DNA from 3 places in the Sporosarcina contaminans genome. Region 2 is predicted to be linked to each of the others. Evidence: riboswitches for the same ligand, from Rfam matches in the RefSeq annotation. Region 2 holds a riboswitch; each other region holds the start of a gene.
What was found. A riboswitch is a leader RNA that binds a small molecule or an ion and turns the genes downstream of it on or off. The one in region 2 is predicted to bind thiamine pyrophosphate.
Positions count from the first base shown of each region.

Region 1 (7,166 bases), on a different contig from region 2:
GATTACGTCCACAAAGAACAAAATATCATAAGGCTCTAACAAGGAAAGGACACTGCCGCCTAAATCTCCAAAATTTTGCGTTTGGAAAAGGGTAGGCAATGTAATAAAATCACTAAAAAATCGATAATAGACGATATTCGCATATAAAAGAATCGACATGAGCGTGTAAATCATAACAAGGGCAGTATATTTTCTCGTACCTTTAAACAGAAAAGAAATTCCTAAAAACAGCAATGCTGAACCGAGTGGATTGATCAGTAATAGGAATTGTTGAAGTGGTCCTTCTACCCCTAAATCAAATTGTGTAGCCTGAGCAATATATGTTTTCACCCATATCATCAAGACAGCGACTGCATAGATTCCTAAAAAGTTGTGGAAAAGAAAATCTTTCACATTCCGTTGTTTTCTCATGTAATTCACCAACCTTTTACTTCTTAATTCTCTTTATATCTACGGAAAATGTTATTTTAAAATAACTTTAACTCTACGGCTAAAATATAATACTCCTCTTTATCCATTTCGTCAAGTTCGTAGGTTTCAAGGTAAGGCAAATCAAGAGGTATTCATAGTCTTTTAGAACTATTTCAAATTTCTCTTTCTCCAGAGTATCCTTTTTGACCCCTCCCTTCTATATAGAGGGCAAAGGGGGAATGAGCATGACACACTATCTGAAAGAATACGCACGATTTCAAACAATTGAGGAAATGGACGTTGCAGCTGAACAGCATGTGATGATCCACTATGATGAAATGACGAATTCAGATCGCCAAGTTTTAGACGTCATTCGCCGCTACTCCGTTAAATATGGGGCTGCTCATTTGAAACACGGAACGATCGAGGAAGCGATTGGAAAATCCAATGTAACAGTAAGACGGGCAATCCGCAAACTCGTCAACCTACGCATCATCGAGAAAATCCATTACATCCGACCGGTCATGAGCGGGCTTGGCGCCAACATTTACAGCATTTTACCTTTCGATGACCAGGGGAAAATGAACGACCGTGACCATGACGACAAACCGTATGAGAACGAGGAAAAAGAGCAGCTTCCGGCAGACGAAGCTACTCTTTCTAAATCTTTATTAAAATCTAAAGATCTTAACTACACGTCTCCTACGGAATCGTCAAAGTACTCCACAAGTCTATTTAGTCGAATGAAAGACTTGCTTGCCGCAACGATCGGAGACACAAAAATGGCCCGTGAATTCTACGGAATTCATAGGGCCCTATCTGGAAGCATGTTGAAGTTTGATATTTACAAAGACGATCTCCACGTATTCGAAGACCTTGCGTATCGTGCTTTAATGATTACTGTGATGGCTACGAAGAAGAAAGCTATCCGTAATTTGCCGGGGTATTACAAAGGCGTTTTGGACAAGTTAGTTGATGAAACGTATTTCAAAGATATGTTTATGCTTTTTGATAAGCCGGTGGAAGGGTTTTATTGTCCGTGAGTTTTTCGCGATGAAAAAACTGTACGCAATTCGATTCACTATCGTCCAGCTTTCTTATCCACTAAATGATTGATATATTTCGTTAAGGGATTGATCATATTGATAGCACAACGTTGCACGGTGCTGATTTTAAAGGTTAGCAGTATAGAATCACTTGCCATTTACTAATCTTTTACTAGGCTAGTCCCAAATGTTCACGCAACGTGTGGCCTTCATATTTGTTTTTGAAAAGACCTCTCTTTTGCAGCTCGGGTACTATAAATTCAACAAAGTCCTCTAAGCTACCGGGCAATGTGGGAGGCATAAGATTAAAACCATCGGCTACCCCTGCTTCAAACCAAAGCTCCATCTGATCGACAATCTCTTCAGGCGTGCCGATGAGTGTGAAATGTCCTCCTCCAGCATTTAGATACCCCAATAGCTCCCTTACTGTTGGGTTTGTATCCTGAAGTATTTCTAATATCGTCTCATATCGGCCGACCGGTCCAGTAAATTCCTCCACAGGCGGCAATGGTGGAACCTTTTCATCAAGTGCCCAATTGGAGCAGTCTTGTCGAACAAAAATGCTCAGCTGTTTTAAAGCCGTTTCAATAGGTAATTGTTCGTCTAATGCCGCTTTCTTAGCGAAAGCCTCTTCACGACTCTTACCGACATAAGTTACTAAGCCTGGGAACACTTTAATATGTTTGTCGCTATTCTCGCTTTGTTTCACTTGCTCATTGATTTTTTCTCGAAATCTTTTTGCTTGCTTGAAGTTCCACGACACTGAGTAAACAGCATCGGCATGCTTTGCGGCTAATGCAATACCTTGTTTGGACGCCCCTGCCTGCATTGCGACCGGTTTACCTTGTGGACTTTTCGGCGTAGTGGACGGTCCACGCACCTTAAAATAGGTACCTTCATGATGAAATGGCGATATATTTGAAGGATCGATCAACTTTTTCTCTTCACGTTGATGCAGAAACGCTTTACTGTCCCAGGAAAGAAACAACTGATTCATTAACGTTGCAAATTCATCTGCTTTTTCATAGCGATCATCATGAGATGGTAGCTTATCCATACTATGATTCTGCGCTTCAACATCAGTCATTGAAGTAACAAGATTCCAACCAACACGACCTTTTGTTATATGGTCTAAACTCAAAAGCTGCCGTGAAGCCGTAAATGGATTGGAAAAAGTACTTGAGATCGTTGGAACTAACCCTACATGCTCTGTCACTTGGGATATGGCTGTTAAATTGATCAGTGGATCAAACCAAAACGCCGGCATATCACTGGTTTCTTTGCCTACAAATGATTGATTATCTGCAAAGAATACGACGTCAAGCAAGCCCCTTTCCGCCAACTTAGCCAAGTTCTGATAATAGGTAATATCACCAATCCGTTCAACACTTGAATCAGGCATTAGCCAAGCAGCTTGGTGGTGTCCGCAGCCATACAGCAAAACACCTAAGTTTAAATGTTTTCCTTTCATTTCAGCCATTTTTCACACCCCCATTTGTCAGTTCATTGTTAAACCGCCATCGACGGTAAAATTCTGACCTGTAATGCCGCTTGCATGTTCTGAAGCCAAATAAGCGACCATATTCGCAACGTCTTGAGGTGTGGTGACTTTCTTCAACGGCGTTGAGTTGGCAATTAAATCGAATACTTCCGGCGTTGTAACAGCACTGGCGTTAGTTGTTTTCAATAAGCCCCCTGAAACGACATTCGCCTTTATGCCATACGCCCCTAATTCGGCAGCTATATTACGTGTAAAACCGATTAAACCTGCTTTCGCTGTCGTATATTCATGATAAGGTACGACAGGATTTTGAAATAAATTTGTCCCTATACTAATAATACTTCCATTTTGTCGTTCAATAAATTGAGGGACGACACTTTGAATTACGTTAAATGCCGCTTTTAACGTACCATCTAATTGTCTTTGATAATCATCCCAAGATAATTCTGCGAAAGGTTTCTGCTTGATTGGATCAAATTTAAAATCGATCAATGCATTATTCACCACAACATCAATTTGCCCAAAATAGTCAGTTGCCTCTTCTACCATACGATCCACTTCTGTACGATTGGTGACATCCGCTTGAATGGCAATCGCATGCTCCTTTCCAATCTCGGAAACAATTTTGTCGGCTGCCTCTTTGCTCTTATTGTAATTGACGACTACCCGAAATCCTTGGTTTGCCAATGTCCTTACGATCGTTGCCCCTAACCCTTGACTACTTCCTGTTACCAATACGACTTTACTCATCCCAACCACTCCTGTACGTATATTATTTGAAACGGTAAATGGCAGCTAAAAATAAAAAACGCAACCTTCCAAAAGGAAAGTTGCGTAACACTATGATGACATACCAAAAAGAAGACAGAGTCATCCCTCTTCGTATATCCAAGAGTTTACACTTTCCTACGCTAGTTTCAGCTAGATCAGGTTCAAAGGGTTTGAGTCACTACTCATCTCAGTTAAATAACACCCCTAGTGCATACTATTTAGTTTTTAAGAGTTTTTAGATCATGCGGCCATTTATAGTATTTCTATTAGTCTGTACTTTAAACCATAGCACATTGTATGATCTATTACAACTTGGCCATTTATTTCCTTGGGTCCATAGTCAAAAAATATAAGATCAACTTTGATTGCTTTTTTCAATAAACATGTGGAAGATCAGATTTGCAACTACAAGAATGATATTCAATCCACAAAGAACTGGACATTCACGGAAAGACGATCTATTCATCTACCCGCTTGGGCATTGGCCCACAATCTACTGAAAGTAGCTGGCATCCACGTGCTACTTTCAGTTTTAAAAGGGAATAATACAAGAACAGGTGGGGAAAAACGAATTGTTTTCCTCACCTGTTCTATTTCAGGAACATATTGGACAGCCCCTATTATAATTATTGACTATATCCTTCAAATTAATTATTTATCCAGAAACTTATAGATAAGGATAGACTTACTCTATTACTTGTTCCGGCCAACCGATTTTTTGCTGATAAATCAAAACATCCCGTTAGTATTCCTCAATCTTTATTTTTATTTTCGTTTTTATTTCTTCTTCACTATCTGTTGCTGTTTCTGTTTCAGAAACATTCTTAATAGACTCTTCAACTATTTGCTGAATCAATGTATTATCAATTTTGGCATCCTTTGGAAAACCTACTGAAACTGTTAATTCGTTAATACTCCCACCAACCATTATTGCTAGTGAATCACTTTCAAGTTCCGTCTCCTTTGTAATAGATTCATTTGTTTCATTTTGTAATTCAGATAAGAAATTTGATATTCCATCATCCCCACCGTTTTCTTGGGAAATTACTACTTCTTGCTCGCTTTCTAATACCTCGGTTGTATTACACGCGACTAACAAAATTAAACTAAATAAAATCCCTGCAATGATAGCTTTTTTCCTCACTTCTCAATTCTCCTCTCAAAAATAAAGTGCAAATTTCACAACAATTCTCCATGCATAAGTTTAACGATATCTATTGGAAATAGTTTCAATTTAAACATATTTTTGTTCAGCTAACTGGGCCGTTTGCAGAACGGACGCAAATTGCTTAACCGCAACGGCTTCCCAATATGATTACTGAAATAAACCAATCATCCAAACTGTCAAGTACATAGGAACTGCAACAATTATCGCCCCTGCAACTAAGTAGCTAATTGCCCATATAAAAAACTTTAAAATATCATATATAGCACCTGCTAAGTCATCAACAAATCCCAACTTTAGCCCCCCTCTACCCACAACATATTTGATAATCCCTCTTTAACAGTATTTCCCTTTAGAAAATAATACATAGCCCATTCAGCGATGTTCCACTTTTGCTATCTGGCCGTTTGGTGAATATCATTATATATCTTAGCACAATGAGATCTGATCCAGCGGAAATATTCAGTAATTTTTTTAAATATATACATCGGAATTTGTCGGGGAGGCAGTAATCTCGGAAGGTTTATCTCGAAGAATTTTTACTCCTCAGAGCTGATTGATCTAATAGTTGTCTTTTCTGTTAATTTATAAAAAAAAACGATAAGATGTCTTAGCGTTTTATGTGTGTGTCCTACTTATGCGCAGTTCATTCGAAAACGTCCTGAAACTAAAGGAATGGCAATAGCAAGGGTATGAGACAATTCTCGTTTAATCAAACAATGCACTAAGAACTGGTAAAAAAACAAAATTTTTCTCCTTGGGCTCATGAGGAGTTGAAACATGAATCAAGTTCCACTTTACATTATTAAGGGTAAAGTTTTACAACTAATTAATGTCAATTAAATTTATACTTTGATGAATCGAATACTAAATCTATCAAGCTATCAAAAAGCTTTAGTTGTGAAGGATTATCCCAATCTTCCTCAAACTCAGCCATTAGCCACATTACTTCATCTAAAAATACGTGTTCTATGGATTTTTGCCAATAACTCTTTTCTAAATCAGTTAAACTGACCGATTCTTTATACCCAGACAGGAAAAGTTCCCATTGATTCGGTGTAAATATCTTATCTGGTGCAGTTGATAATTCATTATGAAACAAAAGTAAAACTAACGCTAAATCAAATATTCGAGGAATCCATTTAGCATTATCTGGGTCAATTAAATAAGGTTTCGGAGAATAAATTAAATTATTAGCTTTATAATCGTGTGGTGTTGCGACATTTGGCAACCCAACATTTTTTAGCTCTTCTTGTTGGGTAACGATTTGTAACAGTTTTTCTTTTAATAGAATGCCATCAGTTCTATGATTAACTTTTTTTGCAAACTCTTCGATTGCTTGAACACTTTCTTCAATTTCTTCATTGTTAAAATCATAAACATCATATTCTTCCAACTCATATTTATTATCTTCAAGAGATAGTTGATGTATTTGTCCCAGCAGTTTACCTGCATCAAATATTTGATTATCAGTTCCTCTATAAGTTGTTCCTTCAATAAAAGGATAGACAACATATGTTTCCTCTCCAATATCTTGTGGATTGTCCATTTGAATATCCACAGGGGTGACTACTTTAATACCATTATTCTTTAGATATGTAGTATAATTTACTAATTTTCTTGCTTCCTCTATCGGATTTTGTGTCCTTTTAACAATTAACTCTTTCCCTTTATCAGTTATTCGATATACAGGTGAAAAAGGATAAATACTTTTAGGCTCTTTGTCTATTTGAAAGCCAAACCTTTTTAACACATCAATTCCATTCATATTTATACCTCCAAAAGATAATTCGTTTAAAATTATAAAGTTACAGATGACTACAAAAGCTTTTGATTAAATTCCTTACTAATTCCCTCGTTTTTTCACAAACCTGCTCCGTTTAAGTACATTTCTTCATAACCCCTTATTCCCCTTCATTTTAATATATATTCTAAATATTCATATAAATATTTCTCATTACTACTATATTCCTTCACACATGTCAGTGCGCAATACTTATCGAATCCAATTGTTTCAGGTTCGTTTTTCTTATTTATAGGCAATAACAGACTGCATATGTCATGAACGATGTGCAGTTTTGGTTATATACGAAGTCGTATCCAGACACCAGTCGCGACCAATAGGAAGCTGTTTATGAAAACATCATCGCATTTGGCGGGGAATTCGGCCAAGGTGGATATGCGCCTTCCTTTAAAACGATTGGCTTGATATTCGCATGAAGGAAGGGCGGATTGTACGGGAACATGGGATGATTCGGTTTACTGATTCATA
Region 1 covers NZ_JBHTLT010000042.1:64,976-72,141, forward strand. Annotated here, with positions in the region: gene ACFQ38_RS09040 (LTA synthase family protein) at 1-411, opposite strand, end outside; gene ACFQ38_RS09045 (hypothetical protein) at 657-1,454, shown strand; gene ACFQ38_RS09050 (LLM class flavin-dependent oxidoreductase) at 1,630-2,937, opposite strand; gene ACFQ38_RS09055 (3-oxoacyl-ACP reductase) at 2,956-3,708, opposite strand; TPP riboswitch at 3,845-3,945, opposite strand; gene ACFQ38_RS09060 (topoisomerase) at 4,472-4,873, opposite strand; gene ACFQ38_RS09065 (hypothetical protein) at 5,045-5,188, opposite strand; gene ACFQ38_RS09070 (aminoglycoside phosphotransferase family protein) at 5,730-6,662, opposite strand.
Region 1: it holds a riboswitch for thiamine pyrophosphate, as region 2 does, so the genes downstream of both, ACFQ38_RS09055 (3-oxoacyl-ACP reductase) here and ACFQ38_RS14680 (thiamine phosphate synthase) in region 2, are expected to answer to the same signal.

Region 2 (7,166 bases):
TGGCATAATCATGCCGGAAAGACTGCATATCACGGTTCACTTGCTCCAACGCATGCATATAGTGTGTGAATTGCTGATGCTCCATCATTTTTCTATGGATTTGATTTTCCTTCAGTATCGTACGCAAAACAATTCCGGTAAGTCCTACCATTACTAAAAAATAAAACAGTAGCAACAGTAAATTGAGTCCGGATAGGTCAACGTCACCTATTTCGGAAGGGATGAAAACAAGTGCATAAAAAACGAAAAAGGTAATACCTACAATGAATAACAATACGATTTTTGATACAGAGGAAAGCTGCACATCCTTTTGATAGCGGGTAATGATTCTTTTATAGATGACGATAAACAAAGTAAACTGAATAAAAATTATTAAAATATATTGGACTACAAGCAAAAGAGTAGCTCTATAAAGGGATGAATGGAAAAAATCAAGGACTAATAATGCTGTGTACTCGGTTAAAATACTCCCGATATGAATGACAAAGAGATGGTGAAAAACAAGATAATCCTTGGAAAATAAATAGAAAAGAACGCCGGCCAATAAAATACTTAAACTCATGGAAATCCAAATGGAATCTTGATAATAGATAGCGAAAAAAGAAATGATTGTGTTGGATATCAAGCTGAGTAAAAAGCGCTTTACTGTTATTTTTAACGATAAAATATAAAATAATGACCCGTAAACAATTATGAAATTAAATAAACTAAAGACTATAAACGTCATCATAGATACTTCCTTTTTCCAATGTCATTGCATTCCAATTAGACGGTTAGGATTGTTTTTTAGACGTTGAAGAGAAACAAAGCTTACATCACCTCAACTCTATGTATAATGGGCTATTGATGTAAACAACTACCTTAGAGACTTATGGAAACTGGAGGTTTATTGAATGAATTCTGAAAGTATGATTGAACTGAGCAGTCAATCATTATTCGTCTCGTTTATCGTATTGCTGCTTGCAATATTGCCGATCGGTATGGCGGTAAAGTCGAAGAGGGTTTGGACAAGCCGAATCGGGATCGGTGTAACCCATTTGGCATTTCTCATGCAGCTTCTTTATTTTTTCGTAAGATGGGCAGCGATCGGGCATGCCCCTGTTAGCAATATGTACGAGTTCATGACCTTTTTTGGCATTATGCTTATTGGAAGCACATTACTCATCTTTCATCTCTATAAACAAATTGTAGTATTGTTATTTTCAATTCCAATTTCTCTCATCATTATAGGGTATGGGTCAGTTTTTACAAGTGAAGCTTCACCGCTTATTCCTGCGCTGCAAAGCAATTGGCTTTCCGTACATGTCATTACTGTTGCAATCTCAAGTGCGATTCTTTCAATAGCGTTCGTTACAAGCATTATTTATTTAGTAAGTGCGATGGATGTGGATAAAAAAACGCGCGGTGCACGGGGATTGGAATTCGTCATGTATTGCCTCGTAATCGTCGTTGGTTTTATTATGAGCTCCATCATTTTTTCATTTACATACGATGAAAAGATAATTGAGTTCGAAAATAAAGGAGGGACAGTTGAGAGAGCAATTTACAAAATGCCTGCTCTCTTTGTGAATGACGGAGCAAAGTTAGCTCATGAGCAAACAAGCTTTGGATGGATCGAGCTGACGAATTCGATCGATGCACAGAAGCTAAACACGATCTTCTGGGCATTTTTATTCGGTTCAGTCATTTATTTGGTAGTACGTATCGCAGCACGTAAAAACATAAGCCAGCTCATAAAGCCGCTCACACAAAAAGTAAACCCTTTAGTAATGGATGAAATAACGTACCGTGCCGTTGTAATCGGCTTTCCGCTATTTTCATTGGGCGGATTATTGTTTGCAATGATTTGGGCGCATCTCGCATGGGGGAGGTTTTGGGGATGGGACCCGAAAGAAGTATGGGCTTTAATTACATGGCTATTTTACGCGGGTCTTTTGCATTTGCGAACGACAAAGGGCTGGGAAGGCAACCGGACAGCATGGATGGCGATTATCGGGTTTGGCCTGATCGTCTTTAACCAAGTATTCGTCAATTTAGTTATCGCAGGATTGCATTCCTATGCGTAAATAAAAAAAGTCCCCATTCGGGAACTAAATAACTGCGATCTATGCTCTTACTAATTGTTCAATGTATTCGTATAGTCAATTGCATTTCTTGCATGTCTTGCATTCAGTTTTGTTAGCACCACATTTTTTGCATTTTGCCACCCGATCACTCCTTTGCATGGATATATTCAACTTTATTCAGCAGACGTTTGAGATATGCACAATGAAGCTTGGTTAATTGATCATCTTATTCAATGACAATAAAACGTTTGCTATGTGGCTAATTAAGGGAATGAAGCATAGCCTAAAATATGTTAAACTTATAAAGCCGTCCATTTTGAAAATGACTGGATAAATGTGATTTGGCGTAATCGGCAATTTGGCTCCAAAGCATGCCGAGGAGTGATTGATAAAAGGAAGTGTTTTTGTTGGTTGGACGTAATGATCCCTGCCCATGCGGCAGTGGTAAAAAGTATAAAAAGTGCTGCGCTAGTAAACAGGCAGTAACAGTTGAGACGGTGCAAATGGAAGAATTGGAACGGGTTTTACAAAATTTTTATGATGAATATCCTACGCGAAAAGACATTTATGAATACATAGAGGCTGCAAACGAATGGAAACAAGAGTTGGGCCAAGCTCTTATGGAAGAAATGATCGAAGCGATCGCCTTGGATGAATTCTTTTTCCATAAACGACCCGATATTTGGGAAGACTATTTGAAGAAGCAGAAGAAAAAGATTGTACGGCCTTCTGTATTGCAAGTATTGGACCGTTGGCAAAGTCCTCGTATGTTCATTGGACAAGTAGAAGCGGTAGAAGATGAGTATATGACGGTGAGCAATATTTTTGAGAACGAATCCATTAAGCTTCGCAGAGAGAGCGACAAGCCGATTCCTGACGGCATACACCTTTTCAGCTTCATTTTGCCTGACAATCGTTTAAAAGAAGATCATTATTTAGCAGTATCGACACTCATTTTCTTCCCCGTTGACCATTCAGCGCAAATTAACGCATTTGCTAATAAGTTTTCAGCCCAAAACGATAAGTCGGCTGCCGATTTCTTGAAAGAGAATACGTTAGAGTTTTGGCGTATGTTAGTATCGGATGGCTACGCAGGAGAAGAGTTTAGTAACTTTGAAGCAGGTGTTTTACAGCATGTCGTGAAGTTTTTGGAACAGCATGATCGGAAATCTGAGAAATTCATTGAAATGCTTGAAGATTACTTAGTCGAACAGCAGCCGAATGCAAGAAAAGAAGTAGCCATAGCTGCTGGTGCAATCCGTTTTGGACAGGAGCAAACTTTCTTCGAGCCACTCTCCATGACACTAAAGGAGATTGCCGAATGGTTTGGCGTGTCCCCTTCTTCCATGAACAAATATTATAAAGAGCTTTCTGAGTATCAAATGGAGAAAATTATATAAAATGATGACAAGCCGGAAACGAGTGGAAAACATAGTTTCCGGCTTTTTTAGGTGAATAAAAGGTCAATTCTTTCACGATCATAATCTAATATCCAATCATTGTATTTTTCATAGAGCTCTCGCAAATCTTCGATATTTACAGCAATAATGTCACAACCTCGATCATCGTATAAATGGTAGATCATTTTTTTTCGGTACATTGACGAAGAAAATATCACAGCCATCCTTGATATTGTTTTTTAAGATTCGTCTAGGGTGCGCAAAATCATTATGGCTAATCGCCAATAAAAGATCAGCATAAGCGATCCCCTGTTTCGAGCATGCCAATACAAATTGATGGGTCACCATTGTGTCATAATCATCCTCATCGGCATCCCATATGAGGCTTGGCAAAACGCTATGCGTTAATTGCATCCGTCTGTTTTTGTCTTTCACATATTTGCGATAAATATTGGCTGGCCGTTTTTGTAAAAAATGATTCGCTTTTTCACAGTGGATATTGCTGACGAATAATAGTTCATCCTCATCCTCAAAAACAGTATCAAATAACGTCCTGCTTCTCTCTTGAATTTGCTTCATATTTTGTTTGTCTTCATGTTCGGAGCCGGGCTTTGCGATCTCAAATCGAATGCTATAATGCCATGAATAGAAGAGTGGGGGCTTTAAGAGAAGGTTGTCGAAATATTTATACAAGAAATCGTTTAATGTTTCATTCAATAGACACGCCTGCCTTTCATAACTATTTTGCATGTCATTCGTTCGAAAGGCAAATGGGTAATAAAAGTTATTAAAAGAATAGTGGATATACGTTTTATAGTTTCAATCATTCAGATAAAGTGGTAAGCTTTTATTGGATACTAATTTCATAACTTTTTGACCATTAGGGGAATCCTTTTAAAGGACTGAGAGAAGAGTTGAACTCTGATACCCTTATTACCTGAACAGGTTCGAACCTGCGTAGGGAAGTGGTGTCTTTTTTGCTATGCATTTTCATGCTAATTATAAGGCCGCTTCCTTACATAGGGAGTGGTCTTTTTAGTTAATTGGGGGGATGGTAATGGATTTAATTGCTGTGACGAACAGCCGAATGGACAATTCGGAGCTTCTGGACATTCTGCTTCGAATAGAGGCGTCTATTGACGCGGTAATTTTGAGGGAAACGTTAAAGACGGATGCAGAGGTTCTTAGTCTAATAAGGCTTTTGCAAACAGCTAATTTTGATGAAGAAAAAATAATCGTTCATGGTCGCGCTGATATTGCGCTGCTTACAGGAATACGGCGTGTACAACTTCCGGGACATGCGCTGCCTGTTGACAAGCTGCGACAGCATTTTCCTATGTTATCGTTTGGGCGATCCGTCCATTCCATTGCAGAAGCCCAAATGGCATATAAAGCAGGAGCTGATTGGCTACTTTATGGGCATGTGTTCGAAACTGCATCTAAAAATGGCCTGCCCCCTCGAGGAAGTGAGGAGCTTTTCAAGCTTTGCCAATCAATCCCTTTGCCAATCTATGCAATCGGTGGCATCCTTCCTGAGCATGTGAACTTACTCCAAAGTGGTGGTGTTTCGGGCGTCGCACTTATGTCTGCTATTTTCACAAGCAGTTCTCCAGAACTAGCTCTATCCAATTACAAGGTTGCAATGAAATTAGATTGAATCATTCTATACAAAGAGGAGGAGTGCAAATGCAAAAAATCATCGAATTGAATGGCAAAAGATATGAAGTGCCACTAAAAATTGAGACGATGCAGCAATTGCTCGAACACTTGAAGGTGTCCGAACGTATTGCTGTCATCGAGGTAAACAATAGCATTTTGTCAAAGATAGAATACTGCAAACCTATTAATGACCGAGACAAGATTGAAATTGTTCATTTTGTAGGAGGAGGCTAAAAAATGTTAACGATCGGAAATAAGACATTTCAATCCAGATTATTGTTAGGGACAGGAAAGTATCCTTCCTATGAAACACAAAAGGAAGCTGTTCGTGTGTCCGAAACAGAAATTCTGACATTTGCAGTAAGACGTATGAATATTTTTGAGAATTCACAACCAAATTTATTGGAACAGCTTGACCTGACGAAATACACATTGCTGCCGAACACTGCAGGGGCTAAAACTGCCGAGGAAGCTCTTCGAATTGCGAAATTAGCAAAGGCATCCGGACTCTGCGATATGGTGAAAGTGGAAATCATCGGCTGCGACCGGTCGTTGCTACCGGACCCTATTGAAACGCTGCGCGCCTCAGAAATGCTGATGGCTGAAGGTTTTATTGTCTTGCCATATACATCGGATGACGTTGTACTTGCCCGGAAATTATGCGAGTTAGGTGTTCATGCAATCATGCCGGGCGCATCTCCAATCGGTTCGGGACGCGGCATTTTAAATCCGATGAATTTGTCTTTCATTATCGAGCAATCAGATGTGCCGGTAATTATAGACGCTGGTATCGGTTCGCCAATGGACGCGGCGTATGCAATGGAATTAGGTGCTGACGGGGTACTGCTCAACACCGCAGTATCTGAAGCGAAGGATCCGGTTAAGATGGCACTTGCTATGAAACTTGCCGTTGAGGCGGGAAGACTTGGGTTTGAAGCAGGGCGGATGCCGAAACGTAATTATGCCGTTGCAAGCAGTCCGATGGAAGGGTTCGTTTTAAATGAATGAAAGATACTCACGACAGGAATTATTCGCTCCAATAGGAGAGGAAGGGCAAAAAAAATTAGGTCAAGCGAGTGTCTTTATTTTAGGTGCCGGAGCATTAGGTTCTTCGGGAGCTGAAATGCTTGTTCGTGCTGGTGTAGGACAAGTGACAATTGTAGATAGGGATATAATTGAATGGACGAACTTACATCGACAACAGCTATACACTGAGCAGGATGCTGTACATCAAGTGCCAAAAGCTGTGGCTGCCGAGAGGAGATTGTCTACTCTCAACAGTGATGTAAACATTACAGGGATTGTTGCGGATGTGACTCCTGAAAATGTTCTTGATCTATTTACAGGACACGATGTGATTGTGGATGCAACAGACAATATGGAAACAAGAATGCTTGCCAATGACGCGGCAATGAAACTTGGCCTGCCTTTTTTCATGGGGGCATGTGTAGGCAGTTATGGTCTGACGTTTCCAATCGGTGTTAGAAGCGGCCAACCTTGTCTCCACTGTCTCTTGGACACACTTCCAACACTGAATATGACGTGCGATACGGTCGGCGTCATCAGTCCGATTGTCGTCACGACAGCTGCCCGTCAAATTACGGGTGTATTGAAATATTTGACAGGAACAAAGATTGAGCCCAAATTAGAATCCGTTGATGTATGGACTGAAGAGCGGGCGTCAATTCAAGTAGGAGATTTGAAAAAAAGAAACTGCCCGAGCTGTTCCGAAAATGCGATTTTTCCATTCCTGAATGCTCGAAATGCAATGCGGCCGGCAGTGCTTTGTGGAAGGGACACTGTCCAATTGACATGGCCGGAAAAAAGACAAGTTGAACTTTCTCATTTTGCCGAGTCGATCCGGAATTCAGTTGCAAACATGATCCATAATCAGCATTTGGTCGCTTGCGAGTACAATGGGAAACGAGTCGTCTTATTTCGCGACGGTAGAATGCTCATCCACGGCACAAAAGATATTATAACTGCAAAGAAAGTTGCTGCCGAATTATTTGGTTGAACTATTGATGGGCAGTATATGAAT
Region 2 covers NZ_JBHTLT010000121.1:4,005-11,170, forward strand. Annotated here, with positions in the region: gene ACFQ38_RS14655 (GHKL domain-containing protein) at 1-727, opposite strand, end outside; gene ccsB (c-type cytochrome biogenesis protein CcsB) at 894-2,066, shown strand; gene ACFQ38_RS14665 (YecA family protein) at 2,474-3,466, shown strand; gene ACFQ38_RS14670 (DUF3885 domain-containing protein) at 3,514-3,690, opposite strand; gene ACFQ38_RS14675 (DUF3885 domain-containing protein) at 3,629-4,183, opposite strand; TPP riboswitch at 4,339-4,447, shown strand; gene ACFQ38_RS14680 (thiamine phosphate synthase) at 4,524-5,123, shown strand; gene thiS (sulfur carrier protein ThiS) at 5,153-5,359, shown strand; gene ACFQ38_RS14690 (thiazole synthase) at 5,363-6,133, shown strand; gene ACFQ38_RS14695 (ThiF family adenylyltransferase) at 6,126-7,142, shown strand.

Region 3 (7,166 bases), on a different contig from region 2:
CCTTTTTCCATCAATTCAATTCTTTGACTGTTTACCAGAAGACTCACCTTCAGATGAATACATTTTTGAAAATAACAGTGACGGCTATTGGTTTCGAATAAAGAAAAGCGAGGTAACAAATCGGGATTATAATTTATTATCATCTTTATTCACCGAAGTGACTCCCTGTGCCACAAATGGGTCTATTTCCTCTCAATGGCTGCAGTTTCTGGAAGGGAAAGGTGCTGCACCGATTAAAAATGGTGAAAAAGTTCGGGTGATTCAACTTTTATTCGAAGCGAACAACGGAAAAAGAACAGACTTGTTAGAAGCATTCACCGCTTTTTTCGACACAGGGTTCCATTTTATACATATATCCCCAAGACAATCCTTGATTATTGAGTATGAAGCCGATTCTTCCACAGCCTTTCTACTGCGCGTTCATCTGTTCTATGCTGATCTGAAATAACGACTTAGCTCGTACATATTTCCCATTCAATCTCACTTGCAGCCCATTTAATCAATCTGCCCCTCTTATCAGCTATAAAAACGAACGCTCCTTCAATGCAGAGAAAGCTCCCATAAAAGGCAAATTAAATAAGACGTGATATAGTAAATACGTATATCATCAATCAAAAATGGAGGTCATCATAATGGTCAAAAAGCTACAAGATACAACGACTTTACACAATGGTGTAGAAATGCCTTGGCTCGGATTAGGTGTTTTCAAAGTTGAAGACGGTGCTGAAGCTGTCAATGCCGTTAAGGATGCTATCGTAAATGGATACCGCAGCATTGATACAGCTGCAGTTTATCAAAATGAAAAAGGCGTTGGCCAAGGGATTCGAGAAGGTCTTGAAGCAACTGGGCTTAAACGAGAAGATTTATTTGTCACTTCAAAAGTTTGGAATTCCGACTTAGGATACGAATCCACACTCGCGGCCTATGAAGCAAGCCTACAAAAGCTTGGCTTGGATTATTTGGACTTGTATTTGATCCATTGGCCAGTTGAAGGAAAATACAAAGACGCTTGGCGAGCGCTTGAAAAGCTTTACAATGACGGAAAAGTAAGAGCCATCGGCGTCAGCAATTTCCATATTCACCACCTTGAAGATCTGATGAAAGACGCAGAAATCAAACCGATGGTCGACCAAGTTGAATACCATCCGAATTTGACGCAAAAAGAACTTCACGCTTTCTGTAAAGAACAAGGAATCCAGCTTGAAGCTTGGTCACCGCTTATGCAAGGCAAACTTTTGGATCACCCTGTGCTATCGGAAATCGCAGATCGCCATAATAAAACGACTGCACAAGTTATCATCCGCTGGGACCTGCAAAATGGCGTTGTGACAATTCCGAAATCCATTAAAGAAGAGCGAATCAAATCAAACAGCGATGTTTTTGATTTTGAACTATCCAACGAAGAAATGGAAAAAATCGATAACTTGAATCAAAACCTCCGTTGCGGTCCAGATCCGGATAACTTTGATTTTTAATTTAAATACTTAAGATAAGCGAATGAGAACTTTTTGGTTCTCATTTGCTTTTTCAACTGTCTTCGGAAAGATGAAGAAAACTTTTCTTAGCTTTTTAATTGTGAATTATTCGACTTAGTTATGAGGCAATCCATAATTTATTCAGCCAAGACTGTATGTGACTTGCCAATCTATTATTCTGTGCTATAGTGTAGTTGAAAACTGAAAAAAGTTAACCACTGGGGGAGTCTTTGTGAAAGACTGAGACGTGTATCGATATGCGGACCCTTAGAACCTGATCTGGCTCATACCAGCGTAGGGAAGTGGATCGCACGTCTTCTAAAGGTTATCTTACGCCGATATGCGAGCCGCTTCTTCAACAATACGTTGAGTGAAGCGGCTTTTTTGGTTTTCTAAAACGGATAAGGAGTGGTTGGGATGACATTTTGTGAAGAGGTACGGAAAGAATGCAACAACGTTTGGGAGGCTAGTTTTCATCATCCATTTATTACCGCGCTTGCTAACGGTACATTGCCTGAGGATGTATTCAAATACTATGTACTGCAAGACTCGTATTACTTAAAGCACTTTGCAAAAGTGCATGCCATGGCTGCAGTGCAAGCGACAGATATGTTGACTGTACAAAGGTTTGCACAACATGCTGATCGTACTTGCGGTTCAGAAATTTCATTGCATGAAGGTTTCTTCGAACTATTGGACATTACAAATAAAGATCTCGAAAACTTTAAACCTGCGCCGACCGCATATGCCTATACATCACATTTATATCGAGCTGCAATGGAAGGCGACTTGGCAGCGACTTTATCCGCATTGTTACCTTGCTATTGGCTTTATTATGAAATTGGAGAACGGCTGAAAAATGCTAAACCAAATCATCCGATCTATGACAAATGGATTGCCACATACGGCTCTGAATGGTTCGAAAAAGCAACCCTTGAACAGATCGATCGTTTGAACAACTTGACGGAACATCTATCAGATCAAAAACGTGAACAATTGAAAGCACATTTTATGAAAAGCACTCACTACGAATTGCAGTTTTGGGAAATGGCATGGACGAAGCAACAGTGGGAGATTGAAGGAATGGAGGCGCATGCATAATGGCTCCATCTTCTTTGCTGCATGAATTGCGCAACCAAAGTCCGCTGATCCATTGCATTACAAATATTGTCGTAGCAAATTTCCAAGCAAACGGACTGCTGGCATTGGGTGCTTCCCCAATAATGGCCGATTCGATAGAAGAGGCAGCAGAGGTTTCTGCCCTATCTTCAAGCACATTACTTAATATCGGAACGTTGAATGCCAACACGGTCGAGTCGATGATTGCCGCTGGCGGAAGTGCGAATACGTATGGTCGCCCTGTCGTATTAGATCCTGTCGGGGCAGGGGCAACTGCTTTTCGCAAAAGAACGGTGACACGTCTATTAGACGAATTAGATATTGCGCTCATTCGAGGGAATGCGGGAGAAATTGCCGCCATCGCGGGAGTGGAATGGACAGCGAAGGGGGTCGATGCCGGAAACGGATCTGCCAATATTGCCGCTGCTGCAATGGACGTTGCCAATCGTCATCGCTGCCTCGTTGCCATTACTGGAGAAACTGACATTGTAACAGATGGTGACAAACTCATACGAGTTTCTGGAGGGCACCCTATAATGACCCACATTACAGGAATGGGTTGTCTGTTGAGCGCTGTTACAGCCGCCTTCCTTGCGGTTAATGTACACACTCCTATCGATGCTGTAGCATATAGTCTCGCCTTTTACAAAAAAGCTGGCGAAGTTGCGGCAGAACATGCAGCCGGGCCTGGAGATTTCGCTGTTCATTTCTTAAACGCTTTAGGCGGCATAGATGATGAAGCAATCGATGGTGGACAATTTTTTATCGAAGAGGGGGTTAAGGAATGACTTCCATCGCTCTAACAATTGCAGGTTCAGATAGTGGCGGCGGTGCAGGCATTCAAGCCGACTTGAAAACGTTCCAAGAACTTGGAACGTTTGGAACTTCAGCATTGACTGCTGTCACAGCTCAAAATACATTAGGGGTACATGCGGTACAGCCCATTGACACAAGTATTGTCATTGCTCAGCTTGAAGCAATATTGGATGACTTTACGATCGGAGCAGCAAAAACAGGCATGCTGTTTTCCGCTGAAATTATCGAAGCGATCAGCGATACGTTAAGTCGATATCCTACATTTCCTTTCGTCATTGATCCAGTCATGATTGCAAAAGGAGGTGCCTCTCTTCTCCAGCAAGCCGCAATTGTCGCTTTAAAGGAACGGTTAATTCCAATGGCCGCTCTTCTTACGCCAAATATTCCCGAAGCAGAAGTGTTAGCAGAAATGCCGATCACTTCATTATCACATATGGAGATAGCTGCGAAGCGATTATTGGAAATGGGTGCAGGAGCTGTCCTGCTAAAAGGAGGCCATCGGGAAGATACACCTTTCGCAGAGGATTTATTCGTATCAGCGGACGGCGAGCGCTTTATTATGAAAAGCAAACGGATCCAAACGAAAGACACTCATGGAACGGGATGCACATTCGCCGCTGCCATTACAGCGGAGCTTGCGAAAGGAGCACCAATGACGGAAGCAGTCATAACAGCCAAACATTTTATCCATGCTGCAATTGAAGATGGTTTGTCCATTGGCAACGGGCATGGACCTACAAACCATGCTGCCTACAGATTACGAGGCAATAGGGCACGGAAGGATGTGGAGTTGATTGAAAAACGTTGACTACAAGCTTTATTTCATTATGGGTTCTATAAATGCTACAGACCCGTTATCCGTTTTGGAGGACGCTTTGAAAGGCGGCATCACTTGTTTTCAGTTTCGTGAAAAAGGACCGAATGCACTTGCTCGAACGGAAAAGAAAGCATTTGCCCAAAGCTGCCAAAGACTATGTAAGCAATACGGTGTTCCGTTCATTGTCAACGATGACGTTGACCTATCGATTGAAATCGGTGCTGATGGGGTTCATGTCGGACAAGATGACACAGATGCGGCATTCGTTCGAGAAAAGATTGGGGCAGATAAAATAGTAGGAGTTTCCGTCCATTCAGTGGATGAGGCAAAAGCGGCTATTGCGGCCGGGGCAAATTATGTAGGTATCGGACCAGTCTACGAAACAGTATCGAAAGACGATGCAAAGCCTGTTGCTGGAACTGTTTTAATTGAAAAAGTCAGTACTCTTTTTCCTGAGTTGCCAATCGTAGGAATCGGCGGCATTACGGCAACTAATGCCGAACCGGTTTTTAAAGCTGGAGCTCACGGGATTTCCATCATTTCTTCGATTGCTTCCGCGGAGAACCCCGAAATAGCAGCAAAACAGCTAAAACATACGGCAAACCAATGGGCAGTTAAGAGAAGTGCTTTGCAATGACAACACGGAAGCTTGTTCTTATGACCGCCTTTACGGCAATTGCTATTGCAGGTTCCATTTTCGTCTCCTTTCCGGCAGGCATCGCACGCGCCTATCCGATTCAGCATGCTGTCAATGTGATCGCCGCCATACTGTTAGGACCCTTGCCTGCCGTCATTATCGCTTTTATGACTGGACTTGTGCGCGTTTTAACAGGCACTGGCTCCTTGCTCGCTTTCCCGGGAGGCATGATCGGAGCAGCGCTTGCAGGTTTGCTCTATAAACAATCGGGCAAGGCATTGCTTGCAGCATTAGGAGAAATTATCGGAACAGGAATTATTGCATCCCTTTTCGCAGTTCCTTACGCTGCTATTTTAATGGGAACGACCGTCACTGCATTTTTCTTCATGCCGCCTTTCCTCGTTTCAAGCATCAGCGGAGCGGCAATCGGCGTCGTCGTTGCATTACGGCTCCAACGTATGCCTGCAGTGAAAAGAATACAAAGTTACTAAGTTTTTGCCTAGTTGCCTGTATGAAGCATATGTTTCTTGGTAAAATACAGCAGGTAGCCAATTAAACGAAGAATGATTGGCTGCCTGCTTCTTTTTTATACGGTATCGTGTCTCACGCGAGCACTTATGTTCCACAATACGTTTGGTAGGGATCAGTTGAATTAGACGGCGCAATATATACTTCCTGCTTCTCCGAATACGAATAAGGGTCCGATAATGCTGCCAACAGTCTCTCCATCGCACGAAGGTCACCGTTTTCAACCGCAGATTCAAGTGCTTCTTCAACACGATGGTTGCGTGGAATGATTGCAGGGTTGCTTTCTTTCATTAATTGATAGGCTTCCTCTTCTGTTTCGGTTTGTCGAGAAAGCCTGTCTTTCCATTCCTTAAGCCATTGCTGAAATTCAGGGTGATCAAAGAAAGGAAGATTCTCGGCTTTATTTAAAGTGAACGCTCTAAACGTATTCGTATAATCCGCTTTCTGGTCTTGCATAATGCGCAGTAGTTTTTTCACAAGGAGCATATCCTCTTTCTCTTCATTGAAAATGCCTATCTTGCTTCGCATTCCGGCCATCCAATACCTATGAAAACGTTCAGCAAACCCGGAAATTGCTTCCTGTGCAATATTGACCGCCTCGTCTGTATCCTCATGCAATAATGGTAGCAGCGTTTCAGCAAAACGAGACAAATTCCATTCCGTAATGCCCGGCTGATTGCCGTAAGCATACCGTCCTTCCCTGTCAATTGAACTGAATACTGTAGAGGGATCATACGTATCCATAAATGCGCAAGGCCCGTAGTCAATCGTCTCTCCACTAATCGAAACATTGTCCGTATTCATAACGCCGTGGATGAAACCGACAAGCTGCCATTTTGCAACAAGCTCCGCCTGTCGCTCAATGACACTTTTTAAAAATGTATGGTATGGGTTCTTGTCATTTTCGATATGCGGATAATGTCGGTGAATCGCGTAATCGGCCAATGTCCGCAAATCATCAGTCTCCTGACGTGCTGCAGCATACTGAAACGTTCCAACCCGCAAATGGCTTAGCGCCACTCGAGTCAATATTGCACCTGGCAACACTTCCTCTCTATAGACCGGGGCTCCTGTAACTGTAACTGCAAGGCTTCGAGTCGTTGGAATTTTGAGCGCATGCATCGCTTCGCTAATCAAATATTCCCTCAGCATTGGACCAAGTGCCGCACGCCCATCCCCTCCTCGTGAAAAAGGTGTACGCCCCGATCCTTTTAATTGAATATCAACACGCTTGCCGTTAGGCATTATTTGTTCTCCTAATAAAACCGCGCGTCCATCGCCTAACATCGTAAAATGTCCGAACTGGTGGCCCGCATACGCCTGCGCAATCGATTTGCCTCCATCAGGGATCCGATTGCCTGCCAATATTGCAATGCCTTCTTCGCTGTTTAACATTTGCGGGTCCAACCCTAAATCCCCACATAATGATTCGTTCAACATCACAATTTGAGGTGATGGAGAATGCTCCGGTGATGTTTCAGTGAAAAAAGCTTCCGGGAGTTGTGCATAACTATTCTCCAAATGCCATCCATCATTATTTTTCGTCATCATGATCACATCCTTCTTGGTATTTTCGAGCAGTTGTAACAGCGTCTACACACATTTCGGGTCGATAGCTTCTACTCTCGGTCGGTTAAGAGCGAGCAGCTCAAGCTTTCTGGCTCCTCCACAACGGGCAAGCGAAAACGCTGCCTCTATCTTTCCTCTTCATATCCTCTCACGAATATCGCCCTTTATCCTATTTTTTTGCATCAATAAATACTTTTGCGGAATA
Region 3 covers NZ_JBHTLT010000039.1:84,582-91,747, reverse strand. Annotated here, with positions in the region: gene ACFQ38_RS08515 (hypothetical protein) at 1-448, shown strand, start outside; gene ACFQ38_RS08510 (aldo/keto reductase) at 633-1,475, shown strand; TPP riboswitch at 1,686-1,793, shown strand; gene tenA (thiaminase II) at 1,893-2,576, shown strand; gene thiM (hydroxyethylthiazole kinase) at 2,576-3,382, shown strand; gene thiD (bifunctional hydroxymethylpyrimidine kinase/phosphomethylpyrimidine kinase) at 3,379-4,218, shown strand; gene thiE (thiamine phosphate synthase) at 4,205-4,864, shown strand; gene thiW (energy coupling factor transporter S component ThiW) at 4,861-5,355, shown strand; gene ACFQ38_RS08480 (protein adenylyltransferase SelO) at 5,480-6,940, opposite strand.
Region 3: it holds a riboswitch for thiamine pyrophosphate, as region 2 does, so the genes downstream of both, tenA (thiaminase II) here and ACFQ38_RS14680 (thiamine phosphate synthase) in region 2, are expected to answer to the same signal.